Regions from separate parts of the Methylosinus sp. sav-2 genome, predicted to be linked through region 2. Evidence: riboswitches for the same ligand, from Rfam matches in the RefSeq annotation. Region 2 holds a riboswitch; the other holds the start of a gene.
The links. A riboswitch is a leader RNA that binds a small molecule or an ion and turns the genes downstream of it on or off. The one in region 2 is predicted to bind thiamine pyrophosphate.
Positions count from the first base shown of each region.

Region 1: it holds a riboswitch for thiamine pyrophosphate, as region 2 does, so the genes downstream of both, EDE12_RS04820 (FAD-dependent oxidoreductase) here and thiC (phosphomethylpyrimidine synthase ThiC) in region 2, are expected to answer to the same signal.

Region 1 is NZ_SOEJ01000001.1:1,032,927-1,047,703, forward strand. Features, by position in the region: gene rimM (ribosome maturation factor RimM) at 1-515, shown strand, start outside; gene EDE12_RS04790 (DUF2442 domain-containing protein) at 522-779, opposite strand; gene EDE12_RS04795 (DUF4160 domain-containing protein) at 751-990, opposite strand; gene trmD (tRNA (guanosine(37)-N1)-methyltransferase TrmD) at 1,102-1,797, shown strand; gene cobS (cobaltochelatase subunit CobS) at 1,916-2,914, opposite strand; gene EDE12_RS04810 (DnaJ domain-containing protein) at 2,981-3,589, opposite strand; gene EDE12_RS04815 (BolA family protein) at 3,695-3,982, shown strand; TPP riboswitch at 4,136-4,281, shown strand; gene EDE12_RS04820 (FAD-dependent oxidoreductase) at 4,309-5,322, shown strand; gene thiS (sulfur carrier protein ThiS) at 5,291-5,488, shown strand; gene EDE12_RS04830 (thiazole synthase) at 5,496-6,296, shown strand; gene EDE12_RS04835 (thiamine phosphate synthase) at 6,475-7,122, shown strand; gene EDE12_RS04840 (quinoprotein dehydrogenase-associated SoxYZ-like carrier) at 7,088-7,939, opposite strand; gene EDE12_RS04845 (quinoprotein relay system zinc metallohydrolase 2) at 7,991-8,914, opposite strand; gene EDE12_RS21745 (hypothetical protein) at 8,807-9,205, shown strand; gene xoxF5 (lanthanide-dependent methanol dehydrogenase XoxF5) at 9,227-11,059, shown strand; gene EDE12_RS04855 (c-type cytochrome, methanol metabolism-related) at 11,195-11,674, shown strand; gene EDE12_RS04860 (substrate-binding domain-containing protein) at 11,737-12,633, shown strand; gene EDE12_RS04865 (PQQ-dependent catabolism-associated CXXCW motif protein) at 12,630-13,184, shown strand; gene EDE12_RS04870 (DUF983 domain-containing protein) at 13,193-13,564, opposite strand; gene EDE12_RS04875 (Uma2 family endonuclease) at 13,569-14,090, opposite strand; gene EDE12_RS04880 (N-6 DNA methylase) at 14,226-14,777, opposite strand, start outside.
Region 2 is NZ_SOEJ01000004.1:206,896-221,672, forward strand. Features, by position in the region: gene recQ (DNA helicase RecQ) at 1-1,229, shown strand, start outside; gene EDE12_RS10795 (PepSY-associated TM helix domain-containing protein) at 1,399-2,628, shown strand; gene EDE12_RS10800 (TonB-dependent receptor) at 2,911-4,917, shown strand; gene cysG (siroheme synthase CysG) at 4,922-6,328, opposite strand; gene EDE12_RS10810 (cytochrome c-554) at 6,433-6,831, opposite strand; gene EDE12_RS10815 (alpha-ketoglutarate-dependent dioxygenase AlkB) at 6,997-7,620, opposite strand; gene EDE12_RS10820 (2,3-bisphosphoglycerate-dependent phosphoglycerate mutase) at 7,653-8,273, opposite strand; gene dapB (4-hydroxy-tetrahydrodipicolinate reductase) at 8,313-9,128, opposite strand; gene mog (molybdopterin adenylyltransferase) at 9,235-9,777, opposite strand; gene EDE12_RS10835 (hypothetical protein) at 10,155-10,397, opposite strand; gene thiC (phosphomethylpyrimidine synthase ThiC) at 10,605-12,437, opposite strand; TPP riboswitch at 12,511-12,611, opposite strand; gene EDE12_RS10845 (outer membrane protein transport protein) at 12,907-14,232, shown strand; gene EDE12_RS10850 (Mrp/NBP35 family ATP-binding protein) at 14,346-14,777, opposite strand, start outside.

The DNA.
Region 1 (14,777 bases), on a different contig from region 2:
TCGGCCGGCTCGGCGCCGCGCATGGCGTGCGCGGCGAAATCCGCCTGCAGAGCTTCACCGCCGATCCTTCGGCGATCTCCACATACGGTCCCTTGTTCGACGCCGGCGGCGCGCGCCGTTTCGTCATCGCCTCGCTGCGGCCGATCGGCAAGGACATGTTCGTCGCGCGTCTCGAGGGCGTGCGTGACCGCGAGGCTGCGACGGCTTTGACCGGCGTCGAGCTCTATCTTCCGCGCGCGGCGCTGCCGGAGCCGGAGGAAGACGAATTCTATCTCGCCGATCTCGAAGGTCTGCGCGCGGAAACGCCCGCCGGCGAGACGCTCGGCGTGGTGATCGCCGTGCGCAATTTCGGCGCGAGCGATCTGTTGGAAGTGCGTCCGCCCGCCGGCGGCGAGACGCTGCTCTTCCCCTTCACCAAGGCCGTGGTTCCGATCGTCGATCTGGCCGGCGGCCGCGTGGTGGTGGAGCCGCCGCTCGAGATCGAGGGCGATGCGCCTTCAGGGGAAGAGGGATAGCCGTCCTCATCGCGGCGGCTGCGCCACCAGCGGAAAATTTTCGGGGTGGCGAATGGAGTCGACATGCAGATCGACATCCAGCTCGGGCCAATAGAGATGTTGCGGATTTAGCCGTTCCACTTCGAATATCTGCGAGACCGCGGCCGTGCGGAACCACGGAAACTGGTCGAAAGGCATGAAGAGCTGCTCATCGTCCAGCCGCAGCCAGACGCCGAGCTTCGTCACACCCGAGACTTCAACCGGGGAAGTGTCGACGCCAGGCATCCCTGATCTCCTTTTCATGCTCTCGTATCATGATCTCGATTTCCAGCAAGGCCTGAGCCGACAGCCCCTGATTGCGCGCCAACGCGATTTCCGAATCCATCCAGAACTTGGCTTCGACGTCTGGATGGTAGACATGAACATGCGCCCTCGGCTCCTCACGCGAGAGGAAATAGAACCGATATCCTCTTTGGCGAAACAGCGTCGGCGACATATCGGCCTTTCGTGGCGGTGAGCGCCCGCGAGAGAAACTCTAGCTCGCAACCATCGCGGGCGAAAGCGCGCCGCCTTTCCCGTCCCGCGCCCCCATGCCATAACCCGCCCCATGTGGCGCGCGACGATACTCACTCTCTTCCCGGAAATGTTCCCCGGTCCGCTCGGCCTGTCGCTCGCGGGCGACGGGCTGTCGCGCGGGCTCTGGTCGCTCGAGGCTCGCAATATTCGCGAGCATGGCCTCGGCCGTCATCGCGCTGTCGACGACACGCCCGCCGGCGGCGGTCCCGGCATGGTGATGCGCGCCGATGTTCTCGCCGCGGCGATCGACGCGGCCGCGCCGGAAGGCGATGCGAGACCGCGCTTGCTGATGAGCCCGCGCGGCGCGCCGCTGACGCAGAGCCGCGTGCGCGCGCTGGTCGAAGGCGAGGGCGCGATCATCCTCTGCGGACGCTTCGAGGGCGTGGACGAGCGCATCATCGAGGCGCGCGCGCTGGAGGAAATCTCGATCGGCGATTATGTGCTTTCGGGCGGCGAGATCGCGGCCATGGCGCTCGTCGACGCCTGCGTGCGCCTGTTGCCGGGCATAATGGGCGAGTCGGCCTCGGGCGAGGAAGAGAGCTTCGAGAGTGGTCTGCTCGAATATCCACAATATACGCGGCCACGCGATTTCGAGGGCCGCGCCATTCCCGACATTCTGCTCTGCGGCGATCACGCCAAGATCGCGCGCTGGCGCCATGAGCGCGCGCTCGAGCTGACGCGCGCGAGGCGGCCAGATTTGCTGGCGCGGGATGGAAAGAAGCGCTGACTGCAATCAGGCGCGATGCTTTTTCCGTCATTGCGAGCGAAGCGAAGCAATCCAGAGCCATGGGGCGGCCCTGGATTGCTTCGTCGCTACGCTCCTCGCAATGACGGAAAAGCGCTGTTCAGGACATCACCACATTCACCGCGCTCTCGGGCAATTCCTTGCCGAAGCAGCGCTGGTAGAACTCTGCGACGAGCGGACGCTCGAGCTCGTCGCATTTGTTCAGGAAGGTGAGCCGGAAGGCGAAGCCCACATCGCCGAATATCTCGGAATTCTCCGCCCAGGTGATGACCGTGCGCGGGCTCATCACCGTGGAGAGATCGCCGGACATGAAGGCGTTGCGCGAGAGGTCGGCGACGCGCACCATCTTATTGATGGCGTCGCGGCCTTCCTTGGTCGCATTGAAGCTCTTCACCTTGGCGAGCACGATATTGGTCTCCGCGTCATGCGGCAGATAATTGAGCGTCGAGACGATGGACCAGCGGTCCATCTGGCCCTGATTGATCTGCTGCGTGCCGTGATAGAGGCCGGATGTGTCGCCGAGGCCCACCGTATTGGCGGTGGCGAACAGGCGGAAGGCGGGATGCGGACGAATGACGCGGTTCTGATCGAGCAGCGTCAGCCGGCCGGAGACTTCCAGCACGCGCTGAATGACGAACATCACATCCGGACGGCCGGCGTCATATTCGTCGAAGCAGAGCGCGATATTGTGCTGGAGCGCCCAGGGCAGAATGCCGTCGCGGAACTCCGTGACCTGCTTGCCGTCCTTCAGCACGATCGCGTCCTTGCCGACGAGATCGATGCGCGAGACATGGCTGTCGAGATTGACGCGCACGCAAGGCCAGTTGAGCCGCGCGGCCACCTGCTCGATATGCGTCGATTTGCCGGTGCCGTGATAGCCCGTGACCATGACGCGGCGGTTGCGGGCGAAACCGGCGAGAATGGCGAGCGTCGTCTCGCGGTCGAAGAGATAGTCGGGATCCTTGTCCGGGACATGCTCGGTCCGCTCGGAATAGGCGGGAACCTCGAGATCGGAGTCGATGCCGAACAGCTGGCGCACGGAGACTTTGAGGTCCGGCAGGGGCGCGGACCCGGCCGCTTTGTCGCTTGGGGTTGACATTGATCCTCCGTTTCGCCGACGCGCGCTCGCGACATTCGCGCCGGCAAGGCCTGGTCAAACGCTTGTTCAAACGAGCTTGGCGGCCCGCAACGTCTTATATGCGTGAATGATCTCCCGCAGTCTTTCCTCGCAGGAGCGATCTCCGCCATTGGCGTCCGGATGGTGACGTTTGACGAGCTCCTTATAGCGCGTCTTTATCGCCTCCGCACCGGCGGTCTCATCGAGACCGAGAGCATTCAGCGCCTTGATCGTCACTGCCGAATAGCGCGGGCTGGCCTCCGCCTGCGGCCGGGCGCGATGCGCCCGCTGCCGGTAGAGGCCCATAGGATCGGCGAAATTGTCGGGCCGCAGCGGGTCCTCGCGGAAGGAGGCCTGTCCGCGCTTCACGCCCATGGACCAGGTGGGGCGATGGCCGGTGGTGGCGTCGTCCTTCAGGTAACGGGCGACGTCCTCGTCGCTCATTCCGTTGAAGTAATTGTATGAATTATTATATTCCCGCACGTGCTCCAGGCAGAAGCAGAAATATTGCCCCTCGCGCAGCCGTCCCATGGGCGCGCGATGGGCTCCCTCGGCCTCGCAGCCGGGGGCGTCGCAGCGAAAACGAGTCTCGCGGCGCTCCTGCCTCTGCTCGGGCTTCACGCGGATACGATCGAAGAGGGGCGAATTCAAATCCATGGCGCTGCATTATGGTAGACTGGCCGCAGGCTGCAAGCGGAACCCGACGTCAATTTCAATCGGCGGGAATTTTGCTTGGACCGAGGCGACGAGGAGGATTCCACTATGGCCGAGCAAGGCAATATCGGCGCCGTCCAGGCCCGTATCCGTTCGAAGCTGACCGAAGGGCTCGCGCCCGTCACCTTGAAGGTGATCGACGAGTCTGACAAGCACGCCGGGCATGGCGGCCACCACCAGGATGGCGAAAGCCATTTTCGAGTCGAGGTGGTGAGCGAGGCTTTCGCGGGCAAGAGGCTCGTCGAGCGGCATCGCATCGTCAACACGCTGCTCGCCGAGGAGCTGGCGACGCGCGTTCATGCTCTGACGATCACCGCCCGCGCCCCGCAGGAGTAGCGCTGTCATCGCGAGGAGCGCAGCGACGAAGCGATCCAGGGGCCGCCCCCGGCTCTGGATTGTTTCGCTTCGCTCGCAATGACGACGGCCGGCCTCCTTACTGCAAAGCCATCGCGGCCCCGCTTGACGCGCCGCCGTTCCTGCGCAAATCTCGGTCTCGCCCAGGGGAGCCTCGCCGCTGGCGCGCTTTGCGCGTGGCAAGAGGCTGAGAGGCCGAATAGCTTTTTTAAAAAGCGGCTCGGCGACCCTTCGAACCTGATCCAGTTCGCGCTGGCGTAGGGAGGCCGCATGTTCCTGATATTCCTCGGCCCTATCGGGCCGCATCGATGCTGATCGGCGTGATCGGCGCCGGCGTCGCCGGCCTGACCGCGGCTTTCGAGATCGCCCGCGCCGGCGCGCCGCATGGCGCTGAGGTCGAGCTGATCGAGAAAGCGGCGGAGCCGGGCCGCGGCTGCTCGCATTACGCCGGCGGCATGATCGCGCCCTGGTGCGAATTGGAGAGCGCCGAGCCCATCGTCGCGACGCTCGGCGAGGAGGCGCTCGCCTTCTGGACCAAGGACATTCCTGTCGCGAAAGTCGCCGGCAGCCTCGTCGTCGCGCCGCCGCGCGACCGCGCCGAGCTGATCGAATTCTCCCGCCGCACCCGGCGGTTCGAGCGGCTGGACGCGGATGGCCTCGCGGCGCTCGAGCCGGCGCTGGCCGGGCGTTTCTCGGGCGGGCTCTATTTTCCTCAGGAGGCGCATCTCGAGCCGCGCGCGGCGATGGCGGCGCTGTTCGAACATTTGCAGACAATGGACAATGTCCGCATCCGGCTCTGCGCCGATTCCGTTCCACGGGCGGATTGGATCGTCGATTGCCGCGGCTTTGCCGCGCGCGGCGAGCTGGCGGAGCTGCGCGGCGTCAAGGGCGAGATGCTCGTGCTGCGCAGCGAGGAGATCGAATTGTCCCGCCCCGTCCGCATGTTGCATCCGCGCCATCCGGTCTATGTGGTGCCGCGCGGGGAGGGCGTGTTCATGGTCGGCGCGACAATGATCGAGAATGAGGAGCGCTCCCGCGTCACGGCGCGCTCCATCGTCGAGCTGGTCAATTCGGCTTTCGCGATTCATCCCGCTTTCGCCGAGGCGGAGATCGTCGAGACGGGCTCGGATGTGCGGCCGGCCTTCCCGGACAATCTGCCGCGCATTTCGCGCCAGGGCCGGACGCTCTATGTGAACGGGCTCTATCGGCATGGATTTCTTCTGGCGCCGGCGCTGGCGCGCCGCGTCGCGCGTTTTCTCTTCACGGGCGATATCTTCCCGGAGGTCATGAATGCGAATCAGGGTGAATGGGCAGACGCTTGAGATCGAGGCGCCCACATTGGAACGCCTCATCGAGGAATTGGGCTTTAGCGAGCAGACCGTCGCGACGGCGGTGAATCAGGAATTCGTGCGCAGCAAGGATCGCGGCGAGACGCTGCTGGTCGAGGACGATACGATCGAGATCGTCACGCCGCGGCAGGGAGGGTGAAGGTTTAATGAGCATGCCCGACGACCTCGTCGTCTATGATGCGAGACTATCCTCCCGCTTCCTGCTGGGCACGGCGCGCTATCCTTCGCCCGCCATTCTCGCCGAGGCGATCCGCGCGGCGGGGGCGGAGATCGTCACCGTCTCGCTGCGGCGGGAGGCCGGGGGCTCGCGCGCGGGCGAGAGCTTTTGGCGGCTCATTCGCGAGCTCGGCGTGCGCGTGCTGCCCAACACCGCAGGCTGCCGCACGGCCAAGGAGGCCGTCGCCACCGCGCAAATGGCGCGCGAGCTGTTCGGAACCAGCTGGATCAAGCTCGAGGTGATCGGCGAGGAGGACACGCTGCAACCGGACGTCTTCGGCCTGGTCGAGGCGGCGCGCATCCTCAGCGATGACGGCTTTTGCGTCTTTCCCTATACGACCGAGGATCTCGTCGTCGCGGAGAAGCTGCTGGACGCCGGCTGCCGCGTGCTGATGCCCTGGGCGGCGCCGATCGGCTCCGGCCGCGGGATCAATAATCTCTTCGGCCTCAGAGCGCTGCGCGCGCATTTTCCCAATACGCCGCTCATCGTGGACGCCGGCCTCGGCGCGCCTTCGCAGGCGGCCGCGGTCATGGAACTGGGATTCGACGCCGCTCTGCTCAACACGGCGGTGGCGCGCGCCGGCGATCCGGTGGCCATGGCGCGGGCCTTTTCGCTCGCCATAGAGGCTGGCCGGGCGGCCTATCTCTCCGGCCTGATGGAGCCGCGCGACATGGCGGCGCCTTCGACGCCCGTGCTCGGCCGCGCCTTCGACGACGGACTCGAGGCATGAGCGCGCTTTCGTTCCCACCTCCCCCTGGAGGGGGGAGGTCGAGCGCCGAAGGCGCTCGGGAGGGGGTGAGCCCCCGAGTCTCGGGCGGCGAACCCCACCCCGTCCTGCTGCGCAGGCCGACCCTCCCCCTGAAGGGGAGGGTGGGGCGCGTCGCCTCTCATTCGAGCGTCATCCCGTCATGAGCGCGATTTTGCTCGATCCCTTCTATCTCATCGTCGATTCCGCCGATTGGCTGCCCCGGCTGTTGCCTTGCGGCGTGCGGCTCGTGCAATTGCGCGTCAAGGATCGCGAGGAGGCGGCGCTGCGCGAGGAGACCGCCCGCGCCCGCGATCTTTGCGCGGCCCATGGCGCGCTGCTCGTCGTCAATGATTATTGGCGGTTCGCCATCGATCTTTCCTGCGATTTCGTGCATCTTGGCCAAGGCGATCTCGACACGGCCGATATCGCCGCGATCCGCGCCCATGGAATAAGGCTCGGCGTCAGCACGCATGACGAGGCCGAGCTGGAGCGGGCGCTGGCGCTCTCCCCCGATTATATCGCGCTGGGGCCGATCTATCCGACTCTGCTGAAGCAAATGGCCTTCGCCCCGCAGGGGCTCGATAAAATCGGCGTCTGGAAACGCCGCATCGGCGAGATTCCGCTCGTCGCCATAGGCGGGCTGACGCCGGAGCGCGCCAGCGCGGCGCTGGCGGCGGGGGCGGACAGCGCCTGCGTCGTCACCGATATATTGCGCGCCGCGGAGCCGGAGGCGCGCGCCCGCGAGTGGGTGGCGGCGACGGACGAAAAGCGTCTCACGACGCTCCGCCGATCGGCCACTCCCCTTTGAACACATTGCCTTGATTGTCGCGCGCCTCGACGCGCATCACCTTGGCGCCATTGGGCTTGTAGGCGAAGCGGAAGCTCGGATCCTCCGACAGGGAAATTCCGCCCTCCATGGAGAAGATCAGCGCCTCGCCCTGCCGCACCTCGACCTTGTCGACATAATGAGCCGGAATATAGGCGCGGGTGATCGGGTCCATCTGCAATCCCGAATTATTGGGATGGCGAATCATGATCTGCGCCTCGCGCAGGGCGGGATTCTCGCTGGCGAACTCCCGATATTTCATTTTGCCGAGATTGGCGCTGGCCTCGTCCTGATCCTTGATCGCCGGGGCCGAGCAGCCGCCCGAGGCCTTCACGAATTTCACCACCGAATGCAGCGCGCCATCGCCCGTTTGGCCGACGACATGCACATTGGTGTAGGAGTTCACGCGCACGCGCGTTTCTATCTTCGCGACGCCGGCGCCCTCGCCGAAGGAGAAGGCCGCCGCCATGGGCATGGGATTCTCGTCGATCACCAGCGTCGCCGCGCGCAGGCCCGGCTCGAGCAGCGAGATGGTCATCGGCACGATGGCGGCGTCCTCGGCCCGCTTCGGCGCGTCGAGCGCCACCACGCCCTCATGCGAGGTGATCGCGCGATCGTGGAAAATATCGGTGACGAGGCCCGGCCAGGGATCGATCTTCGGCTCCTGGGCCGAGGCGGCGGCGGCCCAAAGGCAGAGGGCTGCGGCCGCTGCGATGGGGCGCAGGAGGGACCGCGAGCCTTCAGGCTCGCTCTCATTCGGCGATTTGCGAGCGTGAAGGCTCGCGGTCCAAGGGCTCATCTGCGTTCCTCCGGTATTTTTTGGAATCATAGCGCTGTGGGCGCGGCCGGCTCAAGGGGCCTCCCATTCCAGCTCGGCGAAGCCGGCCGTGGCGTTGCGCGTGTGATAATCCTCGAACAGCAGCCAATTGGGCTTTTCGCCGCGGCCGGCTGTCGTCACCGCGCGCGCGAGCGTCTCCCCTCTGGCGATATCGGCGCGCAAATCGCGGGTGAGATGGTCGAGATAGGCTTTTTGCGCCTCCAGCGCCTGCGGCCAGGGAGCGACCGCCGGCCCATGGCCCGGCACGACGCGGACCGCCTCGATCTTCCGCAATTCCTCGATGACGGACAGAAAGCCCAAAAGGCTGCCGTCGATGATCGGGACATGCTGCAGGAACAAGAGATCGCCGGTAAAGAGCGTGCCGCTCTGCGGATCGAGCACGGTGAGATCGGAATCGCTGTGAGCGGTGCGCCAGGCCTTCAGCGCGATCTTGCGGCCGCCGAGATCGAGAATCGTCTCGCGTTCGACGGTGAGGGTCGGCGGAACCAGAATCACATCGTCGAGCAGGGCGCCCATCGTCTCGCGGAAAGAAGAGAGATAGTGCGGGCCGCGCGTCGCCATGGCGCGCGGGAGATTCTTGTGCCCGACGAAGACGGCTCCCGTGTCTCGAAAGGCAATATTCCCGAAAATATGATCCGGATGGACGTGAGTGTCGATGACATAACGGATCGGCTTGGTCGTGCGCTGCTGCAATGCAGCGAGGAAAGCCTCGCCCTCCGCGCGGCTGCCGCCCGTGTCGATGACCGCGACCGCCTCCGCGCCGACGATGGCGCCGAGATTGGCGATGCCGCCGAGGTTATCGCGAGACATCAAGGCGGTCACGCCCTGATGGACGAAGACTCCCGGCGCGATCTCGGTCAGCTCGAAGCTTTTCGCGCCGTTCGCGACGAGGCAGAGAAACGCAATCGCGAGCCCTCGAATAGTGCGTTGCAGCATCGGTTTTTCAGCCTCGTTTTTCGCCCGTTTCACGCGCGAAATCAGGAAAGTCGGGAACAGGATTTGGGGATTGCGCTTCAATTCCGTGCGACATATTATCCCGCCGTTTCCGACCTAAAAGAGGCTTTCCGGCCGGGAACCGGAAAGCGTCTCGACGGAGATACGGGCGGGGCTGCGGGCGCGGCGTTTCCGCCCGATCGCCGTGGCAAAAACGAGGAAACGGCTTCCCAAAGCCTTAGGGCGTCGGAAAGGCGCGATGTCGGCGGCGTGGCCGGGCCTTTTGCACGGTGATGTCGTCAGGAGGAAAAGCTCATGCATAAGCTGTTGTTGTCGACTTCGGTGGGGATCCTCGCGCTGTTCGGGGCCGGCGTGGCGAGCGCCGACGAGCTGCTCGATCTCCAGAAGAACCCGAAGCAGTGGGCGTTGCCGACGGGCGACTACGCCAATCTGCGTTACTCGAAGCTGAAGCAGATCACCACCGAGAACGTCGGCAAGCTGGCTCCCGCTTGGAGCTTCTCGACCGGCGTGCTGCGCGGCCACGAAGGCGCGCCGCTCGTTATCGGCGACGTGATGTATCTGCATACGCCGTTCCCCAACATCGTCTACGCCCTCGATCTCAACAACGAAGGCAAGATCCTCTGGAAGTATGAGCCCAAGCAGGATCCGAGCGTCGTTCCGGTCATGTGCTGCGACACCGTGAATCGCGGTCTCGCCTATGGCGACGGCAAGATCTTCCTGGCCCAGGCCGACACCACCCTCGTCGCTCTCGACGCCAAGACCGGCAAGCTCGTCTGGTCGGTGAAGAACGGCGATCCGTCCAAGGGCGCCACCTCGACCGCCGCTCCGCACGTCTTCAAGGACAAGGTCCTCGTCGGCATCGCCGGCGGCGAGTTCGGCGTGCGCGGCAGCATCACCGCCTATGACGTCAAGGATGGCAAGCTCGCTTGGCGCGGCTATTCGGAAGGCCCGGACTCCGAGGTTCTGCTCGACCCCGAGAAGACCACCTTCCTCGGCAAGCCGGTCGGCAAGGATTCGTCTCTGAAGACCTGGGAAGGCGATCAGTGGCAGATCGGCGGCGGCACCACCTGGGGCTGGTATTCCTATGACCCCGAGCTGAACCTGATCTACTACGGCTCGGGCAACCCCTCGACCTGGAACCCCGCGCAGCGTCCCGGCGACAATCGCTGGTCCATGACCCTGTGGGCGCGCGACCTCAACACCGGCGTCGCCAAGTGGGTCTATCAGATGACTCCCCACGACGAGTGGGACTATGACGGCATCAACGAGGTGATCCTCGCCGATCAGACGATCGGCGGCGTGGCTCGCAAGACCGCCGTCCACTTCGATCGTAACGGCTTCGGCTACACGCTCGATCGCGTCACCGGCGAGCTGCTCGTCGCCGAGAAGTATGATCCGGCCGTCAACTGGGCGACCAAGGTCGATCAGGACAAGAACTCGCCGACCTATGGCCGTCCGCTCGTCGTCTCGAAATATTCGACGCAGCAGAACGGCGAGGACGTCAACACCAAGGGCGTCTGCCCGGCGGCTCTCGGCTCCAAGGACATGCAGCCGGCGTCCTTCGATCCGGACACGGGCCTGTTCTACGTGCCGACCAACCACGTCTGCATGGACTATGAGCCCTTCCGCGTCAGCTACACCGCGGGTCAGCCCTATGTCGGCGCGACGCTGGAGATGTTCCCGCCGCCCGGCGACAGCCACATGGGCAATTTCATCGCTTGGGACGCCCGCGTCGGCAAGATCGTCTGGTCCAATAAGGAGCAGTTCTCGGTCTGGTCCGGCACGGTCACGACCTCCGGCGGTCTCGCCTTCTACGGCACGCTCGAGGGCTATCTGAAGGCCGTCGATGTCAAGACCGGCAAGGAGCTCTACAAGTACAAGACTCCGTCGGGCATCATCGGCAATGTGATGACCTATGAGCACAAGGGCAAGCAGTATGTCGCGGTTCTGTCCGGCGTCGGCGGCTGGGCCGGCATCGGCCTCGCGGCCGGCCTGTCCAAGAGCAACGAAGGCCTCGGCGCGGTCGGCGGCTATAAGGCGCTGTCCGACTACACCGCTCTCGGCGGCGTGCTGACCGTCTTCTCTCTGCCCGACTACGCTCTGCCGATCGTCGCTCCGGCGAACTGATACGGCCAATAAAAAGATCAGCGCTCGGCGAACGCTCCTGGCGCGCGCCGAGCGCCTTGTTTGTGTGGATGGAAACTGCTGGAGGATGGCGTGATGAGACTGCCGCTCGTCGGGGCACTTGCCCTGAGCGTCTTCATGGGTGTTGGAACGACCGTGCGCGCCGAAGCGCCGGGAGACCCGACCGCGGTCAAGGAAGTGGACGGCAAGTGGTTCGACGCGCAGAGCAAGCCGACCTATAAGGTGCAGGCCGACGGCACGGTCGATTGGTACACTTTCTCCGGCTATCGCCGCTATCACGCCGAATGCCACGTCTGCCACGGCCCCAACGCCGAGGGCTCGACCTATGCGCCGGCGCTGAAGAATTCGGTCAAGAACTTCAATTACGAGGAGTTCTACGGCATCGTCGTCGGCGGCCGCGAGAACAAGCAGGCGGGCAATGACAGCGTCATGCCGGCTTTCGCCGACAATAAGAACGCCATGTGCTATATCGACGACCTCTACATCTATCTCCGCGCCCGTTCGACCGAGGCGGTCGGCCGCGGCCGTCCGGAGAAGAAGGCAGAGAAGCCGCCGGCTTTCGCCGAGGCCGAAGCGAAGTGCATGAGCGCCAAATAGTGATCGAGCGTCAGTCGAGGCTTCGCGCGCCGGCTGGCGGCGGAACCGGCCGAGGGCTCGTCATGTCGCGTCGTCTCACATTTTCCCTGGTCGCCGTCGCGGGCTTGCTCGCGACGGCCCCGGCACAGTCTCAATCGCCCGGTCTCGTGGCGCGTCCTCAAGGGGGCGTCGATGACGCGCGCGGCTCGATCGAGCTGATCGACCCCAAGATTCTGCGCGTCTGCGCCGATCCGAGCAATCTTCCCTTTTCCAACAGCGCCGGAGAGGGGTTCGAGAACAAGCTCGCGGAGTTTCTGGCCAAGAAGCTCGGCAAGGATATCGCCTATTCCTATTATCCGGGCGCGACCGGCTTCATCCGCAACACGCTCAATGCGCATTTGTGCGATGTGGTGATGGGAATGCCGCAGGGCGACGATCTCGTTCAGCCCACCAATCCCTATTATCGGACCTCCTATGCGGTGGTCTATCGCGCCGGCTCCGATCTCGAGGGGCTGACGTCGCTCGCCGATCCGCGCCTCGCCCAGAATAAGCGCATCGGCCTCGTCGCCAACACGCCACCCGGCAATCTCCTGGCCCGCTATCGGCTGCTCGCGGCGGTGAAGCCCTATCCGCTCGTCGTCGATACGCGTGTCGACGCGCCGGGCGCCGATATGATCCATGATCTCGAGAGTGGCGCGATCGACGTCGCTATTCTCTGGGGGCCATTCGCCGGCTATCATGCGAAAAAATCCGGCGGCCGGCTGAAGCTGGCCCTGCTCAGCGGGGACAAGGGCGCGCGCATGAGCTTTCGCATCGCCATGGGGGTTCGCCATTCCGATCAGGAGTGGAAGCGCGAGCTCAATCGGCTCATCGCCCAGAATCAGAGCGAGATCGACCGATTGCTCGTCGATTTCGGCGTGCCGCTGATCGACGAATCCGACGCGCCGATCGCGCCCGCGCCCATCGCGTCCACGCCATGAGGCGCTGGCTCGGCGTCGCGCTCGGCCTCGTTGCTCTCGTCGCGGCGCCCGCCGCCGCCGAGACCGTTCCCGAGCCGGAGGGCTATCGGCTCTCCGATTTTCGCGCCGCCGTGCCCGCCACTCTGCGCGGCGCCCGCGTGATCGACACGCAGCAGGCCTTCGCCCTATGGCGCGACAAGGCCGCTGTCTTCATCGATGTCCTGCCGCGCCCGCCGAGGCCCGCGGGCCTGCCGCCCGAGGCCGTCTGGCGCGACAAGCCGCGTTTCGACATTCCGGGCAGCGTCTGGCTTCCCGAGACCGGCTATGGCGAACTGCCGGAGGCCTCGCTCCGCTATTTCGAAAGCGGCCTCGCGCGCGTGACCGTGGAAGAAAAGAGCCGCCCGCTGGTCTTCTACTGCCTCGCCGATTGCTGGATGTCGTGGAACGCCGCCAAGCGCGCGCTCGCGCTCGGCTATTCCAACGTGTCCTGGTTCTCGCAGGGCACGGATGGCTGGGCCGCCGCCGGCCATCCGCTGGAGCCGCGCGAGCCTGAGCCCCGCGGCGAGCGCTGAGCCGCGCGTCAGTCCGTCTTCTTCGACAGCGACCAAACCGCCGCGATGAAGAATCCCTTGCAGAGAGGCAGCAGCAGCAGGGTGGAGACGATAGTCGCGGACAGCACCAGCGCCGCCTCGGCGCCATAGGACAGAGTTGCGCGCGTCTCCAGAAAGATCAGCAGCGGAACGATGATATGAGCGACGACGCCGATGGTGAGCCAGGCCGGGCCATCGTCGGCGTCGACGCCGATGAAGCTCTCCGCGCAATGCGGGCAGGCGTCCGCGCGCTTCAGATAGCCGTCGAAGAGCGCGCCATTCCCACAGCGCGGGCATTTGCGCAGAAAGCCGCGCAGCAGCGCGGTCGTCGTCGATGGCCGGGCAATTGTCGTCGGCGTCATGGGATTACTGCTTCTCCGCGCCGGGCGTCACGCCGAGCTCGGCGAGGCTGAAGGAGAACTCGGGCGCGAGCGTGGGCTCGAGGCGCGCTGCGCTGGCGAACTCGACGATCTCGGCATAGCCCGCCGCGCCCAGCCGGCGATGAATGAAGGTCACGGCCCGCACAGCGTCGACGACCCAGACCTCGCGCACGCCGAAAGCGGCATAGACGCCGATCTTGCGGCCCTTGTCATAGGCGAGGCTCGAATCGGCGATCTCGATCGCCAGCAGCACCGCCGGCCCATCGAGGGCGGAGAGGGGCAGATCGCGCGGAAAGACGCAGAAATCCGGCTCGACGAAAGTGCGTGCGTCTAGGCGCAGCGTGGTCTCCTGGGCGACTTCCAAATGCTGCGGAGCCGCGCGCTGCAAAAACCGATTAACCGCGATCTTCACCCATTCGTGTCGGGCGCCCTTCGGCGACATTGGCACGACCTCCCCGCCGATCAGCTCGAACCGCTCGTCTTCATCGATAATTCCGGCGCGGAGCATTTCCTCGATTTCCGCCACGCTCCAGCAACGCCGGGGGAGTCCCTCGGCGGCCTGAGTCTCGAGCGGAAGGCCGATCGGGCGCAGATGCGGGTTCATGCAGCGCAATATAGCGCAATCCGGGCGGGATTTCGCGTGTCAATATTGGCCGGCGAGCGTGGCTTCGAGAAGCGTGGCCTCCTCGGTCGAAAGATCGAAGAGATCATAGACGATCGCGTCGATCTCCCTTTCCCGGCTCTCGATCTCGGCGGAGAGGCGCGCTGCCTCGTCGGGGTCGCCCGTCTCGCTGCGCCGGCGGGCGGCCTCGCCATTGGCGCTCGCCAGGGCTGCGAGCCGTTCCGCGGCCTGCGGATCGAGATCGGGCAGCGGCAGCGGCTCCAAATATTGCGTCTTCAGCCGCAGCCGCCATTTGCCGCCGCGCAGCGGATTGGACACGGAATGCAGCACGAACCAGCAGAGGCGCGAATTGAGAAAGGCGAGCAGCGCGAGATCGGCGCAGGGCAGGCAGAAGCAGGTGGCGTCGATGAGGCCGCCGCTGTCGTCGAGCGCGAATTTCGGCCCTTGGGAAATATCCGGAAAGACGATCTTCGGCGCCGCGAAGCCGGCGCGATAGGCGAGCTGCGCCTGTTGCAGCTCGAACCATTTTTGTCGCGTGGCGCGGCCCTCGAGCCGTGAGCGCAGCGGCGCGAG
Region 2 (14,777 bases):
CGAGCCCGCACGTCTTCCTGCATAGTTTCGACCGACCCAATCTGGCGCTCAATTTCGCCGCCAAGGACAGTCCGCGCCGCCAGCTGCAGCGCTTCCTGGACAAGCATCGCGGCGAGAGCGGCATCGTCTATTGCTCCTCGCGCGACGCGACGGAAAAGCTCGCCGCCTTCTTCGCCGAGCAGGGCCATGACACCATCGCCTATCACGCCGGGCTCGAGCAGACGCTGCGCAACCGCAATGGGGATCGCTTCCTGCAGGAGGACGGGATTATCGCCGTCGCGACCATCGCCTTCGGCATGGGCGTCAACAAGCCGGATGTGCGCTTCGTCGCCCATGCCGACATGCCGTCCAGCGTCGAATCCTATTATCAGGAGATCGGCCGCGCCGGTCGCGACGGATTGCCGGCCGACACGCTCACGCTCTACGGCCTCGACGATATGGCCTTCCGCCGCCGGCAGATCGATCAGAAAGAAGTGCCCGACGAGCGCAAGCGCATAGAGCATGATCGCTTCTCCGCGCTCGCCATGCTCTGTGAGACGCCCTCCTGCCGGCGCCAGACTCTGCTCGCCTATTTCGACGAGGAGAGCCCGCCCTGCGGACGCTGCGACGTCTGTCTCGGCCAAGTTCAGGTCTATGACGGCGCCATAGATGCGCAGAAAGCGCTGTCCGCCGCGATGCGAACGGGCCAGCGCTTCGGCGCCGGCTATCTCGCAGATATTCTCACCGGCGAGGCCAGCGAGGCGGTGCGTCGCAACGGCCATGACGGCATCAAGACCTTCGGCGTCGGCAAGGATCGCTCCAAGCAGGATTGGGGCGCGATCATTCGGCAATTATTCGCCGCGCGCGCTCTCGCGAGCACGGAGCATGGCGGCTTTCGCCTGACGCAAATGGGCGAGGATATTCTCTTCGGCCGCGCGCAGATTTCGCTGCGCCGCGATCCGCTGACAGCGAAGGCGCCGCGCGGCAAGCGCGGCGAGGCTCCGCGCGCGACGCCGCTGGACGAGCAGGAGGAGCGCGTGCTGGCGGCGCTGAAGAAAAAGCGCCTGGAGCTGGCGCGCGAAGCCGGCCTGCCGGCCTATATGGTCTTCCCCGATCGCACTTTGATCGAGATGGCGTCGCGCCGCCCGGCGACGCTCGACGAAATGCGCCGCGTGCAAGGCGTCGGCGAGCACAAGCTCGCGCAATATGGCGACGCTTTCCTCGAGGCGCTGTCGGACGCGCTGCGCTGAGCCGGCCCTCTCGGCGACGGCGATATGCGCCGGGCTTCGTCCCGGCCGCCTGTTTCACATGACCTCCGGCAAATTTTCGCGACGCGCTGCGATGTTCCCGTGACATTTGCGCTTCGCCGAAAAGCGCGCGATCTTTTCGTTGCGGCGGAAACGAAACAGGAGGTCATTGATGAATCGCGCAATCTTCGTGTGGCTGCATCGCTGGGCGGGTCTCACGATGGCGGCTTTTCTGATCGTCGTCGGGCTGACCGGCAGCATGCTCGCTTTTCTTCCAGAGCTCGATCATTTCTTCGCACCGGAAGTTCACCCCGGACGCCACGCCGGCGTCGAGCTCGAGCCAGCGACGCTGCTGCGCCGCGCCGAGGCGATCGCGCCGCAAGCGCGCGTGAACACCGTCTATCTCGGCGAGGAAGGCGTCGCGCAGATCGGCGTCGACGCCCGCCCCGGCGAGCCGCCGCTCTCTTTCGACAGTCTCTCGCTCGATCGCGTCACCGGAGAGGAGCTCGGCGACCGCTTCAAATGGAACGGCCTGCCGACGTCGCGCGCCGGCATAATGCCCTTCGTCTACAGCCTGCATTACGAGCTGGCGATGGGCCGCGTGGGCGCATGGATTCTCGGCATTGTCGCGCTCGTCTGGACGATCGATTGCTTCGTCGCCTTCTATCTCACCCTGCCGCCGCCGAGCCGCGCCAATGCGCGCTCCTATCTCGCACGCTGGAAGCCCGCCTGGCTCGTGAAGACCCGCAGCTCCGCCTATCGCCTCAATTTCGATCTGCATCGCGCCGGCGGCTTGTGGATGTGGGGCGCTCTGCTGATCTTCGCCTGGTCCAGCGTCTATATGGATCTCAATAGCGTCTACATGCGCGTGACGAGCTTGTTCTTCCATTATGAGCAGCCGATCTGGGCCGCGACGCCCGACGTCGCTCCGCCCGCAGACAAGACGCCGCTCGGCTGGGAAATCGCGCAGACGACAGGCGCCCGGCTGATGAACGAACGCGCCGCCGCCGATGGCTTTTCCGTCGGGCCGGTGACGGCCTTCTATCTGTTGCGCGAGAAAGGCGTGTTCGAATATCGCGCGCATTCGTCTCGCGACGTCGGCGACAGGCATGGCGCCACCTCCGTCTTCTTCGACGCCTATACGGGCGAGCTGCGCCGCCTCGATCTGCCGACCGGCCAGCACTCCGGCAATACGATCACCGCTTGGCTCGTCGCTCTGCATATGGCGAGCGTGTTCGGCCTTCCCTATCGCATCTTCGTCTGCGCGCTCGGCCTCGTCATCGCCATGCTGTCCGTCACCGGCGTCTATATTTGGTGGAAGAAGCGCGCGGCGCGCAAAGCGCATTCGGCCGCGCATGCATTTTCAGAAATGTCTCGCGAAAGTAACACGACAGGTTGGTGAAAGATTCGCCGATGAATTTGGTCGTTCGATTGCAGTCGAAAGCGAGTGCGTTATAAGAGAGCGGCATGCTGCGCCGGGGTGAGTTTTGCTCTGTTCAGCAGCGCGTTTCGCCGTGAGGTTCATGTGAGGTTTCATCCTGACGCATATTCTCGGGCGACGCACGCAGAGCGTCGCCCGACGAGCGTAGATCCCTTGTTTTTGCTTGATCGGAGCGAGAGGCGAGACACGCTGTCCAGCGTGCTTTCTTCCTATCGTCTGCGTCGAAGCCTACGCGACATAGCGATGATCTCTGTCTTCGCTCTGCCCGCGCCCGCTCTTTGCGAGGAGGCGACGGAGGAAGCGAGCGTCGGCGTCGCGCAAATGCGACCGGGAGAAAAAAAGGAGAAGGACGACGCTCCGAAGGCGAAGAGTCTCGGCAAGGATGTCGCCGGCGTCTTCGTCAATGCGTCGGTCGCCGATTCCGGCTATTCGCCGGGCTTCGTGATGCGCGGCTTTCCCGGCGGGCTCACCCTGTTCGACGGCGCCGCGCATGGCTTCAGCGCGCAGGACGTCAATCTCTCGACCATCGATCACGTCGAATTCTATAAAGGCCCCTCCGCCATGCTGTTCGGCAAGGCGCTCGGCGGCTATGGCGGCTCGGCGAATTACATTCGCAAGGCGCCGACGACGGACACTTTCGCGCGAGGAACGGCGACGATCGGCGCATATGACGTCTATCGCACGACCTTCGACGTGAATACGCCGCTGAACGACGCCAACACGCTGCTGTTTCGCATGACGGGCTTCGCGCAGAGCGCCGGCAGCTTCGTGGATTATGTGCGCTCGCGCGGCTTTCTCATCGCGCCGTCGGCGGCGCTCATCCTCGACAATGGCGACAAGGCGACATTGCGCGCGGAATATCACGCCGCGCGTTTCGTCTATCGCGACGGCGTCCCCGCCGCGCCGATCTTTCTGCACGCGCCGCGCTCCTTCTACGCCGGCGCGCCGGTCTATGAGCACGAAAATCCGAATTCGGCGGATTTCACCTTCACCTATGAGCACGCCTTCGACTCCGATTGGTCGCTCACATCGGTCGTCGATTATTCGCTGAACGGCAGCACATACGGCTGGTTTCTCGGTTGGGGCTATGACGGCCTCCATTCGGTGACGCTCGGGCGCCCGGTGCAAACGCATCAGGCGTCGCGAAATTTCGATGCGCAATTGCGGCTGAACGGACGCTTCACGACGGGCGATGTCGGGCACAGCGTCTTTCTCGGCCTCGAGCATTGGGATTATTTCTACGGCCATGACGAAAAATTCGCGCGCGATCCGCTGCCGGACATCGACATAGGCGCGCCCGCCTATCCGCTCGGCGTCGATTATTCCGGCGCGCAATGGGCCAATGGCGCAGCGCGCGCATGGAGCCGCTCCGTCTATGCGCAGGATCTCGTCGATCTCTCGCCGCAATGGCGCATTCTGCTCGGCGGCCGCTATGATCTCCTGGCGCAACGCGAGACCGTCTTCGATCCGTTCGGCGCGCTCTCTGGAACCTCCTCCTCCACGCTGGGCAAAGGAACGCGCGGCTATTTCAGCCCGCGCGGCGGCCTATTGTTTCGGCCAGACGAAAAAACGCATTTCTTCGTCGCATACGGCCGCTCGCTCATTCCCAACATATCCGTGCGCGTGAGAGGCGGCGATGCGCCGCCGCCGCAGCAGGACACGCAATATGAGATCGGCTTCGAGCGGCGCTTTCCCGAATATAAAGCGCGTTTCGAAGTCGGCCTGTTCGATGTGACGCGCGATCATGTCGCCATCACCGATCCGGCCGCTCCCAGCGGATTTTACGCCCTCGTCACCGGACGGCAGCACAGCCATGGCGTGGAATTCAACCTCTCGGGCGAAATTCTCCCCGGCCTTCAGGCGAGCGGCGCGGCCACATTTCTGCACGCCGTCGTCGCCAAGGACTCCAATGTCCCCTCGCAAGCGGGCAGCGATCTCCTCGGCGCGCCGCGCCGCGTCTTCAGCGTCAGCCTCGACTACAAGCCGGAATGGGATGCGCTGCGCGGATTGGAGCTGGGCGTGAGCTATTATTACGCCAGCGCGGCGGAGGCGACGCTGCCCAATGTCTATGGCTTCACCCTCGCGCCGCAGCAGATGCTCGGCGCCTCGCTCGGCTATCGTTTCGACGAGCATTGGAAGCTCGATGTGAGCGCCAGCAATCTCACCGATCGGCCGAATTTCACATCCAGCGGCGCGCTCTATCGCGGCGAGCCGCGCTCTATTTCGGCGACATTGTCGTTCAAATATTGAACGCTCACCCGCGCAGCGTCGCGCCGATCAGCACGAGGCAAGGCCCTTCGAGCGTCTCCTGCGCGACGCGCTGCGGCAGATCGCCGATCGTGCCGGCGATGATGCGCTGCTGCGGCGTGCTGGCGCGCTCGATGAGAAAGGCCGGCGTCCCAGGGTCCATGCCTTCCTCGAGCAGGCGCTTCGACAGAGCGGGAAGCGTGCGATTGCCCATATAGACCGCTGTCGTGGCGCGGCGGTCGGCGAGCGCGCGCCAATCTATGTCCTCGGGGAATTTGCCGTCGCTCGTATGCGCGGTGACGAATTGCACGCGGCGCGCCGTGTCGCGATTGGTGAGCGAGACTTCGAGCGCCGCCGCCGCGGCCAGCGCCGCCGTCACGCCGGGCACGATCTCCGCCTCGAGGCCGGCGGCGCGAATGGCGTGGATCTCCTCATTGGCGCGGCCGAAGATCATCGGATCGCCGCCCTTGAGGCGCACGACATTCTTACCTTCCTTGGCGAGCTTCACCAAGAGAGCGGTGATCTCCTCCTGCTTCACCGAAGGCGCGTAGCCGCGCTTGCCGACATTGATGCGCACCGCCTCGCGCCGCGCGAGATCGAGCACGGCGGCGGGCACCAGATCGTCGAAGAGAACGACATCGGCGCCGACGAGCGCGCGCAATCCTTTCAGCGTCAGCAGCTCCGGGTCGCCCGGCCCGGCGCCGACCAGAGTGACGCGGCCGCGCGTGGACGCTTCATCGGCGCGGCGCGTCTCCTCGAGCAGCGCGTCGAGGTCGCTGTCCTGCGGCGCATGCTCGACGCGCGCAAAGGCTTCGCGGGTGAATCGGCGCCAGAAATCACGGCGCGCGAAAAAATCGAGGCCCGAGGCCATCACGCGCGGACGCCAGGCGCGCGCCGCTCTGGTCCAGGCGGAGAAGCTCGACGGAATCAGCGTCTCGACGCGGGCGCGCACGGCTTGGGCGAAAGCCGGCGCCGCGCCGCTGGTGGAGACGCCGATGACGAGCGGAGAGCGATTGACGATGGCGCCCATCAGAAAATCGCTGAGCGCCGGCCGATCGGTGAGATTGACGGGAACGCCCTGCGCTTTCGCGGCGTCGCGAAAGGCCCGCGCCTCGGCGTCGTCCTCGATGACGGCGAGCGCCATGGCCGCGCCGGCGAGATCTTCCGCGCGCCAGCCGCGCTCATGCAGCGTGAGGCGCGCGCGCGCCGCGGCGACGGCCTGCAGGCGCGGCGATGGAGACGCTGCGAAGACATCGACCAAGGCCCCCGCCGCGGCGGCGAGGTCCGCCTTCCAGGCCGCGCCATCCGAGCCGCCGGCGACGACCACGCGCCGCCCCTCCAGCGCGTAGAACACCGGCAGGGTCGCGAGCTCCTGCATCAGCTCGGCTGGGACTTCGTCTGGCTTGCGCGTCAACTCGGCTCTCTCTCCATACGGTCACGAGGGGATTTAGCCCCTATCCGGCAAAAGAAAAAGCGGCCCGCGAGGGCCGCTTTCGCCAACCGAACGAAAGGTTCGGATTACTTCTTCTTGCCGTCGGCGCCGAACTGGCTGAGATAGGCCCAGACATTGTCCTGGTCCGCCTCGGACGGCAGGCCCGGGAACACCATCTTGGTGCCGGCGACCTTGGCCTTCGGATTCTTGACGAATTCCTTGAAGGCGGCCTCGTCCCAGGTGATGCCGGCGCCCTTCAGCGCGTCGGAATAGGTGTAGCCCTCGACCGAGGCGGCCTTGCGGCCGTTGATGCCGTTGAGCTCGGGAGCCACGGCGTTCTTCGCCGTCTCGCCGACCTGATGGCAGGCCTTGCACTTGTTGAAGACCTTCTCGCCCGCCGCGGGATCGCCGGCGGCGATCGCCTGGCCGGCCATGGCGGTGAAAACGACGCCCGCAGCGAGCGCCAGTCTGGTCACAGATTTCATCCTCGTTCCTTTCCTCGAAGCGTCGTCCCCTGGGAACCGACTATCTTGGTTTTGCCGGCCCGGGCGTGACGCCAGCGCCGATCGTTCATCCCGCGGCCGGGAAACTATATCGGAGCGCTATTGGTGACAATATGCTCGCCCGCCTGAACGGGGCCTGAAATGTCGTTAGGTAACGCGGCGCAGCGTCAGATTGATGCGTCCGCCCTCGGCGAACAGCGGCGACGCGAGCTTGGGAGCGAGCTCCGGCAGCAAGCGATCGACGCCATGAAAGCGCAGCCGCGCCGGGCCGCCCAGCGTCAGCACGTCGCCCGACGACAGAACGAAGCCGCGCGACGAATCGGAGCGCTTCACGCCGCCGAGGCGAAACCGGCAATCGGCGCCGAGAGAAATGGAGAGAATCGGCGCCGAAAAATCAGCTTCGTCGCGATCTTGATGCGCGCCCATCTTCGCTTCGCGCCCATAGTAATTCACCAGGCAGGCCTGCGGCGGCTGCGGATGCTCGGCCAGCGCCGCCCAGGCGTCGAGCAGCATTTGCGGCATGGGCGGCCAGGGCTCGCCGGTTTCGGGATGGCGCGCCTCATAACGATAGCCGCGCGCCTGATCGCTGAGCCAGCCCAGCGGGCCGCAATTGGTCATGCGCACGGAGAAGGGCTGTCCGGTGCGCGGCATGGTCGGCGTGAACAGAGGCGCGCGAGCGACGATCCGCTCCAGCTCGTGCAGCAGAGTGAGCTGCGCCGCCTCGTCGAAATAGCCGCGATAGAGGCGAACGCCCGGCTCCATCTCGGACATGATCGCTCCATCCGGCGCGGAGCGGCCGCGCATCACCGGTCGAGCACTTCCTTGGTCGCGACGGTCGAATCGGAATTGAGCCGGTAGACGATCGGCATGCCGGTGGCGATCTCGAGCGAGGACACCGATTCGGGCGTCAGCCGGTCGAGCACCATAGCCAGAGCGCGCAGCGAATTGCCATGGGCGGCGACCAGCACGCGCTCGCCCCGCAGGGCGCGCGGCAGGATCTCCTGGCAATAGAAGGGCAGCACACGCGCCACCGTATCCTTCAGGCTCTCGCCGCCGGGCGGCGCGACGTCATAGGAGCGCCGCCACAGCCGCACCTGCTCCTCACCCCATTGCTGGCGCGCCTCGTCCTTGTTGAGGCCGGAGAGGTCGCCGTAATGCCGCTCATTGAGCGCGCGGCTGCGGATGACGGGCACATCTCTCTGCCCGAGCTCATGAAAGGTGAGATCGAGCGTGTGCTGAGCGCGCAGCAACAGCGAGGTGAAGCCGATATTGAAGCGAAGATCGATGCGCTTCAGCTCCCGACCGGCTCGCCGCGCCTCTTCTATGCCCTTGGGCGTCAGATCGGGATTCTTCCAGCCCGTGAAGAGATTTTTGGCGTTCCACTCGCTTTCGCCATGGCGGAGGAGGACGAGTATACGGTCCATGCGGGCTATGTCCCTCGAATCGAACGATGCGGCGCGCGATCAGGCGCCGGCGAGGCCGAGCACATCGGCCATAGAATAGAGGCCGGCCGGCCGGCCTCGCGTCCAAACTGCAGCGGCGATCGCGCCGCGCGCGAAAATGCCGCGATCCTCGGCGCGATGCGCGAGCTCTATGCGCTCCCCCGCCCCGGCGAAAATAACCGAATGCTCGCCGACCACCGTGCCGCCGCGCAGCGAGGCGAAGCCTATGTCGCCCTCCCGGCGCGCGCCGGTGAGGCCGTCGCGGGCGCGGGCGCTATGCTCGGCGAGCGCGATCTCGCGCCCCCGCGCCGCCGCCTCGCCCAAAAGCAGCGCCGTGCCGGAGGGCGCGTCCACCTTCATGCGGTGGTGCATCTCGACGATCTCAATGTCCCAGGCGGAGCCGAGCGCCTTAGCGGCGCGCTCCACCAGAACGGCGAGAAGATTGACGCCGAGGCTCATATTGCCGGAGCGCACCACAGGAATGCGTTCGGCCGCAACGGCGAGAGTGGCGAGGTCCTCGTCCGAAAATCCGGTGGTGCCGATGACATGGGCGACGCCAGCCGCCGCCGCGAGCCCGGCCAGCGCCACAGTCGTCGCGGGCGTCGAAAAATCAATGGCCACATCGGCCATCGCCAAAGTGGCCGCCGCATCTGCGGAAAGGCGCACGCCATTGGCGGGGCGCCCCGCCAGCAGGCCGGCGTCCTCTCCGAGGACTGGCGAATCGGCCGCTACGACCGCGCCAGTCAGCGCCACGCCTTTCGTCTCGCCGGCGGCGGCGATCAGCATCCGGCCCATGCGGCCGGCGGCGCCGACGACGACCAGCCGCACATCGCTCATGACGCTCGCCCCCTTTGAATCCGCGCGGCCTCACTCGAGCCGGCGGCCAGTCTATACAGCCCCGATGCGCGAAAGAGAAGGGGAGACGCCCCACCCGATCGGGCGGCTATTTGCCCTTCGGGCGGAAGGCGGCGACGCGCGCCGGATCGGTCTCTATATAGGCCGCGCCGATGAGATCTAGACAATAGGGCACGGCCGGCATCACCGCGTCGAGGCAGAGCTCTATGGCGGCCGGCTTTCCGGGCAGGTTGATGACGAGGCATTTGCCGCGATGCGCGGCCAATTGCCGCGACAATATCGCCGTCGGCGTCTGCGCCAGCGACACTTTGCGCATCAGCTCGCCGAAGCCCGGCAATTCGCGCGGCGCGGCGGCGAGCGTCGCCTCCGGCGTCAGATCGCGCGGCGACGGCCCCGTGCCGCCCGTGGTGACGATAAGATCGCAGCCGATATTATCGGCGAGATCGATGAGCGTGTCGCGCACGCTCTCGAAACCATCGGGGATGAGGCGCCGCTCTATGCGGAACGGCGTGGTCAGCACCTTCTCGAAATAGGCGGCGATGGCCGGTCCGCTGATGTCCTCATAAACGCCGGCGCTGGCGCGGTCGGAGGCGGTGACGACGCCGATGACGGCTTGCTGTCTCTCAGTCATGCGCTGCACAATAGCGGGTCCGAGGCGCGAGACAACCGAAAGCTCCGTCGGCGACGACGAAGCCGGTTCTCGCATCGAAAGTGATGAAATCGAAATAAGGAGCGCGCCGTCGCCTTGCGAGCGCGCCGCTTCGTGGCTGACTTTTCGAGTGTCGAATGAGATCGTCGTCAGCGCATTGCGCGGCGCCGAAACGCGGCCACTGTCTGAAATTCATACACATAGCGGCGCGAGATATTCGCGCGGCGCATTCGATCGAAAACCGATCGAACGCCATTCGGCGGACGCCTCCTGGGCGCGCGAAATATCGCGCGCCCGGCGGCGTCACGATCGCGAATGCGGGAGCTGCTCCCGGCAGGACTCGCGTCGATCCGGAAGGATTACTCCTTCACCGAGGCCGGCTCGCAGCCGCACTTCTGATAGCAGGCGTCCTTGTCGGACTTGGCCTTCTCGATCGACGCAGGGGTCGAGGAGAAGCGATTCTTGATGGAGATATATTCGAAGTAGCACTTGTCGACGCAGACGCCCTTCGCATCTTCATCCTTGGTGTCGCAGCCGGCGAAAACCGGGCCGACCATGCCGAGCGACAGAGCAGCAGCCGTCACAATGGCGCGAATGTTCATTTGCCGTTTCCCTCTTTTGGACGTTGGAACATTAGTCCCTTATTTTGTTACAGGGCGCATCGTCCCGCGGGGCAAATAGGCTGTTTTCGCTGCGGCTGTCAATGTAATTGACATTTCGGTGTCGCGCCGAAAGCGCCTCGGGAAAAGCCTTGCTGCGACGCAAAAGGAGCTTTTCCCGAGGGTCGCCGAAAAAATCGCCCGCTCGCCTCACTCGGCGACGTAGATTTGCGCGCCCTTCTCCAAGAACTCGGCGCTCTTTTCCGCAAAGCCCTTCTCCCGCTCGGCGATGGCGGCGGCCTCCTCGCGCAGATCGCGCGTGATCTGCATGGAGCAGAATTTCGGCCCGCACATGGAGCAGAAATGCGCGACCTTATGCGCCTCCTTGGGCAGCGTCTCGTCGTGATAGCGGCGCGCCGTGTCGGGATCGAGTCCAATGTCGAACTGATCCTCCCAACGGAAATCGAAACGCGCCCGGCTCATGGCGTTGTCGCGTTCCTGCGCCGCGGGATGGCCCTTGGCGAGATCGGCCGCATGCGCTGCAATGCGATAAGTGATGACGCCGGTCTTCACATCCTCGCGATCGGGCAGGCCGAGATGCTCCTTGGGCGTCACATAGCAGAGCATGGCCGTGCCGAACCAGCCGATCATCGCGGCGCCGATGGCGGAAGTGATGTGATCATAGCCGGGCGCTATGTCGGTGACGAGCGGCCCGAGCGTGTAGAAGGGCGCCTCGCCGCAATCGCGCAGCTGCTTTTCCATATTCACTTTGATCTTGTGCATCGGCACATGGCCGGGGCCTTCGATCATCACCTGACAGCCCTTGTCCCAGGCGATCTTGGTCAATTCGCCCAGCGTCTCCAGCTCGGCGAATTGCGCCGCGTCATTGGCGTCGGCGATGCAGCCCGGACGCAATCCGTCGCCGAGCGAGAAGGAGACGTCATAGCGGCGCATGATGTCGCAGATCTCGTCGAAGCGCTCATAGAGGAAGCTCTCCGAATGTCGCGAGAGGCACCAGCGCGCCATGATCGAGCCGCCGCGCGAGACGATGCCGGTGACGCGATCCGCTGTGAGCGGCACATGGGCGAGGCGCACGCCGGCGTGAATGGTGAAGTAATCGACGCCCTGCTCCGCCTGCTCGATCAGCGTGTCCTTGAACACTTCCCAATCGAGCTTGGTGGCGTCGCCGCCCACCTTCTCCAGCGCCTGATAGATCGGCACTGTGCCGATCGGCACGGGCGCGTTGCGAATGATCCAGTCGCGGATGTTATGGATATTGCGGCCGGTGGAGAGATCCATCACCGTATCGGCGCCCCAGCGGATCGCCCACACCATCTTCTCCACCTCCTCGGCGACCGAGGAGGTGATGGCCGAATTGCCGATATTGGCGTTGACCTTCACCAGGAAATTGCGGCCGATGATCATCGGCTCGGCTTCCGGATGATTGATATTGGCGGGAATGATGGCGCGCCCGCGGGCGATCTCCTCGCGCACGAACTCCGGCGTCACGAAAGCCGGAAGCGCGGCGCCGAAGCCCTCCCCCGCCTCGATCCGCTCCCCCGCCTGCGCGAAGGCGCGCTCGCGGCAGAGATTCTCGCGATGCGCGACATAGATCATCTCCTCGGTGACAATTCCGGCGCGCGCGAATTCGAGCTGCGTCACCGGCGCCGAGCCGGCGGCGCGGCGAATGGCGCGCGGCGCGGGACAGGGCGGAACCAGCCGATCCTCGCCGACGAAGCCATTGTCCTCCGGCTTCACCGCGCGGCCGTCATAGGCCTCGAGCCCGGCGCGGCCGTCGAGCCAGCGCCGCGCCGCCGGCAGGCCGGCCGAAAGATCGGGCGCGAAATCGCCACAGCTATAAGGGCCGGAGGGATCATAGACGCGCAGAGGCGCGTCGCCGGCGGAGGGGTGAAGCGCGATCTCGCGGACGGGAACGCGAATGTCCTCGCGGCCGCGCGGCGCGGAATAGAGCTTGCGCGAGGCGCCGATCGGTCCGGTGGTCACGCTCTGGGGCGTCGTCGGGCGCTTGTCCTGCACGTTCATCGTCGCGCTCCATTGGTTCGGATGGATGGGCAGCGGGCGATGAAGTCGGGCGCGCCGTCCCGAAAGATCGGGCGACGCGTCCTGCTGGCCTTCCCTCGCGCCGGCATTACCCGGATCAGGTTCGATGGGTGCTTCTCAGCCGCTCCTCTCGGAGAGGCGCCCCTCGCCATGCCGTGATTTTATCCGTGGCCTCGGATCGCGGCAAGCCCGGCCGGCCGGGCCGGTCCCGAAAAAGCGGGGACTGATTTTTCGAGCGAAACCTGGACTCGCCGCTCGGCAGAAACCGCTGTTGCAAAAACGTGACAGGATCGGAAATATCGACCAGAGCCCGGGCGACGACGCTGTCGCACGCCGCCCGCTCTGATAGATTCTCGGGCAATAGTGAGTCGTAAGGTGCGAACGCCGCCGGGTTGCCGAGTGCTTCTAAATGGCGTGTGAACGGCGACCGATCTGGGCGGGGCAATAGATAATGAACGGATTTTACTGGCGTAATCTGGCCTCGGCGGCTGCGCTCACCGTCGCTTTGACGGCTCCGTCGCTGGCGGCGGACGGCTATTTTCTGATCGGCTATGGCCCGCGTCAGAAGGCGCTGGGGGGCGCCGGCGTCGCCGATTCGCGGGACGCCATGTCGCTGTCGGTCAATCCGGCCGGCCTCGTCGATCTCGAGCGCCAGATGCAGCTCGGCCTGACCGCCCTTCTGCCGGAGCGCGGCTATTCGACCGACGGCCTGCCCAAGGTGCTCGCGCCGGGCGACGTCCGCAGCGGGCGGCCGATCTTCCCCGTGCCGCATGACGCCTATGCCTCGCCGCTCGACGCCGACTCGGCCTGGGGCACGGCGTCCTACGCCAATGGCGGCATCAACACCTCTTTCGACTTCGGCCATTACCATTCGCCGCTCGGCGGGCCATTCGGCGGCGGCTATGCGGGCGTCGATCTCGAGCAGGCCTTCACCAGCATCGGCTATGCGCGCAAGTTCGGCGCGCTGTCGCTCGGCGTCGCGCCGACGATCGCGGTGCAGACCATCAATCTGCAGGGGCTGAAGACCTTCGCGCCCTATTCCTCCGACATGTATCGCCTGTCCGACAATGGATATGACTGGTCGTTCGGCGGCGGCGTGCGGCTCGGCCTGCAGTGGCGGGTGACGGATCAGTTCCGCATCGGCGTCGCAGGCTCGACGCCCATGTTCATGACCCGCTTCGGCAAATATTCGGGCCTCTTCGCCGACCATGGCAGCTTCGATATTCCGGCCAATATCACCGCCGGCCTCGCCTATGATCTGACGCCCGATCTGACCGTCATGGCCGACTGGCGCCACATCTTCTATTCGGGCGTATCGACCGTGAGCAATGCGAGCTTCCCGGTGCTGCTCCGCTCGCTCGGTTCGTCCGGCGGCCCCGGCTTCGGCTGGAAGGACACTGATTCGGCCTCGTTCGGCGTCGAGTGGCGCATGCAGCCGGGCCTCGCGCTGCGCGCCGGCTATCATTATGTGACCAATCCGATCCCGACCAATTCGGTGACGCTCAACATTCTCGCGCCGATCATCAACGCGCATCACGTCAGCGGCGGTCTCAGCTACGCCGTCACCAAGAATTCGACGCTCGACCTCGCCGTCGTCTACGCTTTCAAGAACAATGTGCGCGGCCCCGAGGCGCTGCCGCAGACGGCGGCGACGCCATTCGGCGCCTATAACCCCGCCGCCAATGTCAATATCTGGCTGCGCGGACTCGAGATTACTGTGGGCTGGAGCTATAAATTCGACCTCGGCGACAATTCGCTGATCCCGACCCATCTCTGACGCCATTCGCGTGAGGCGAGCCTCCGGGCTCGCCCGCGAAAAGCAAAGGCCGCGGCCCGCCAGACGGCGGCCGCGGCCTTTTCGCTTTTTTCAGCCCGGCCTTTTCACATTTCTCAGCCGATGACGATCTTCGGCGGGGCGCGGAGCGATTGAGTCTCCAGCAGGGTCTTCACCTTGGCGGCGAGCTCCTTGTAGATCGCCGCATGCGGGCCTTCCGGCGCGGAGGCGACGACCGGCGTGCCGGCGTCCGAGGTCTGGCGAATGGTGAGATCGAGCGGCACCTCGCCGAGGAAGGGCACGCCCAGCGCCTCGGCGTCCTTCCGCGCGCCGCCATGGGAGAAGATGTCGGTGCGGCCGCCGCAATGCGGGCAGAGGAAATAGCTCATATTCTCGATGATGCCGAGAATGGGCGTCGAGACCTTCTGGAACATGGCCACGCCGCGGCGCGCGTCGATCAGCGCCAGATCCTGCGGCGTCGAGACGACGACCGCGCCGGCGAGCGGCACCTGCTGCGCCATGGTCAGCTGCGCGTCGCCGGTGCCGGG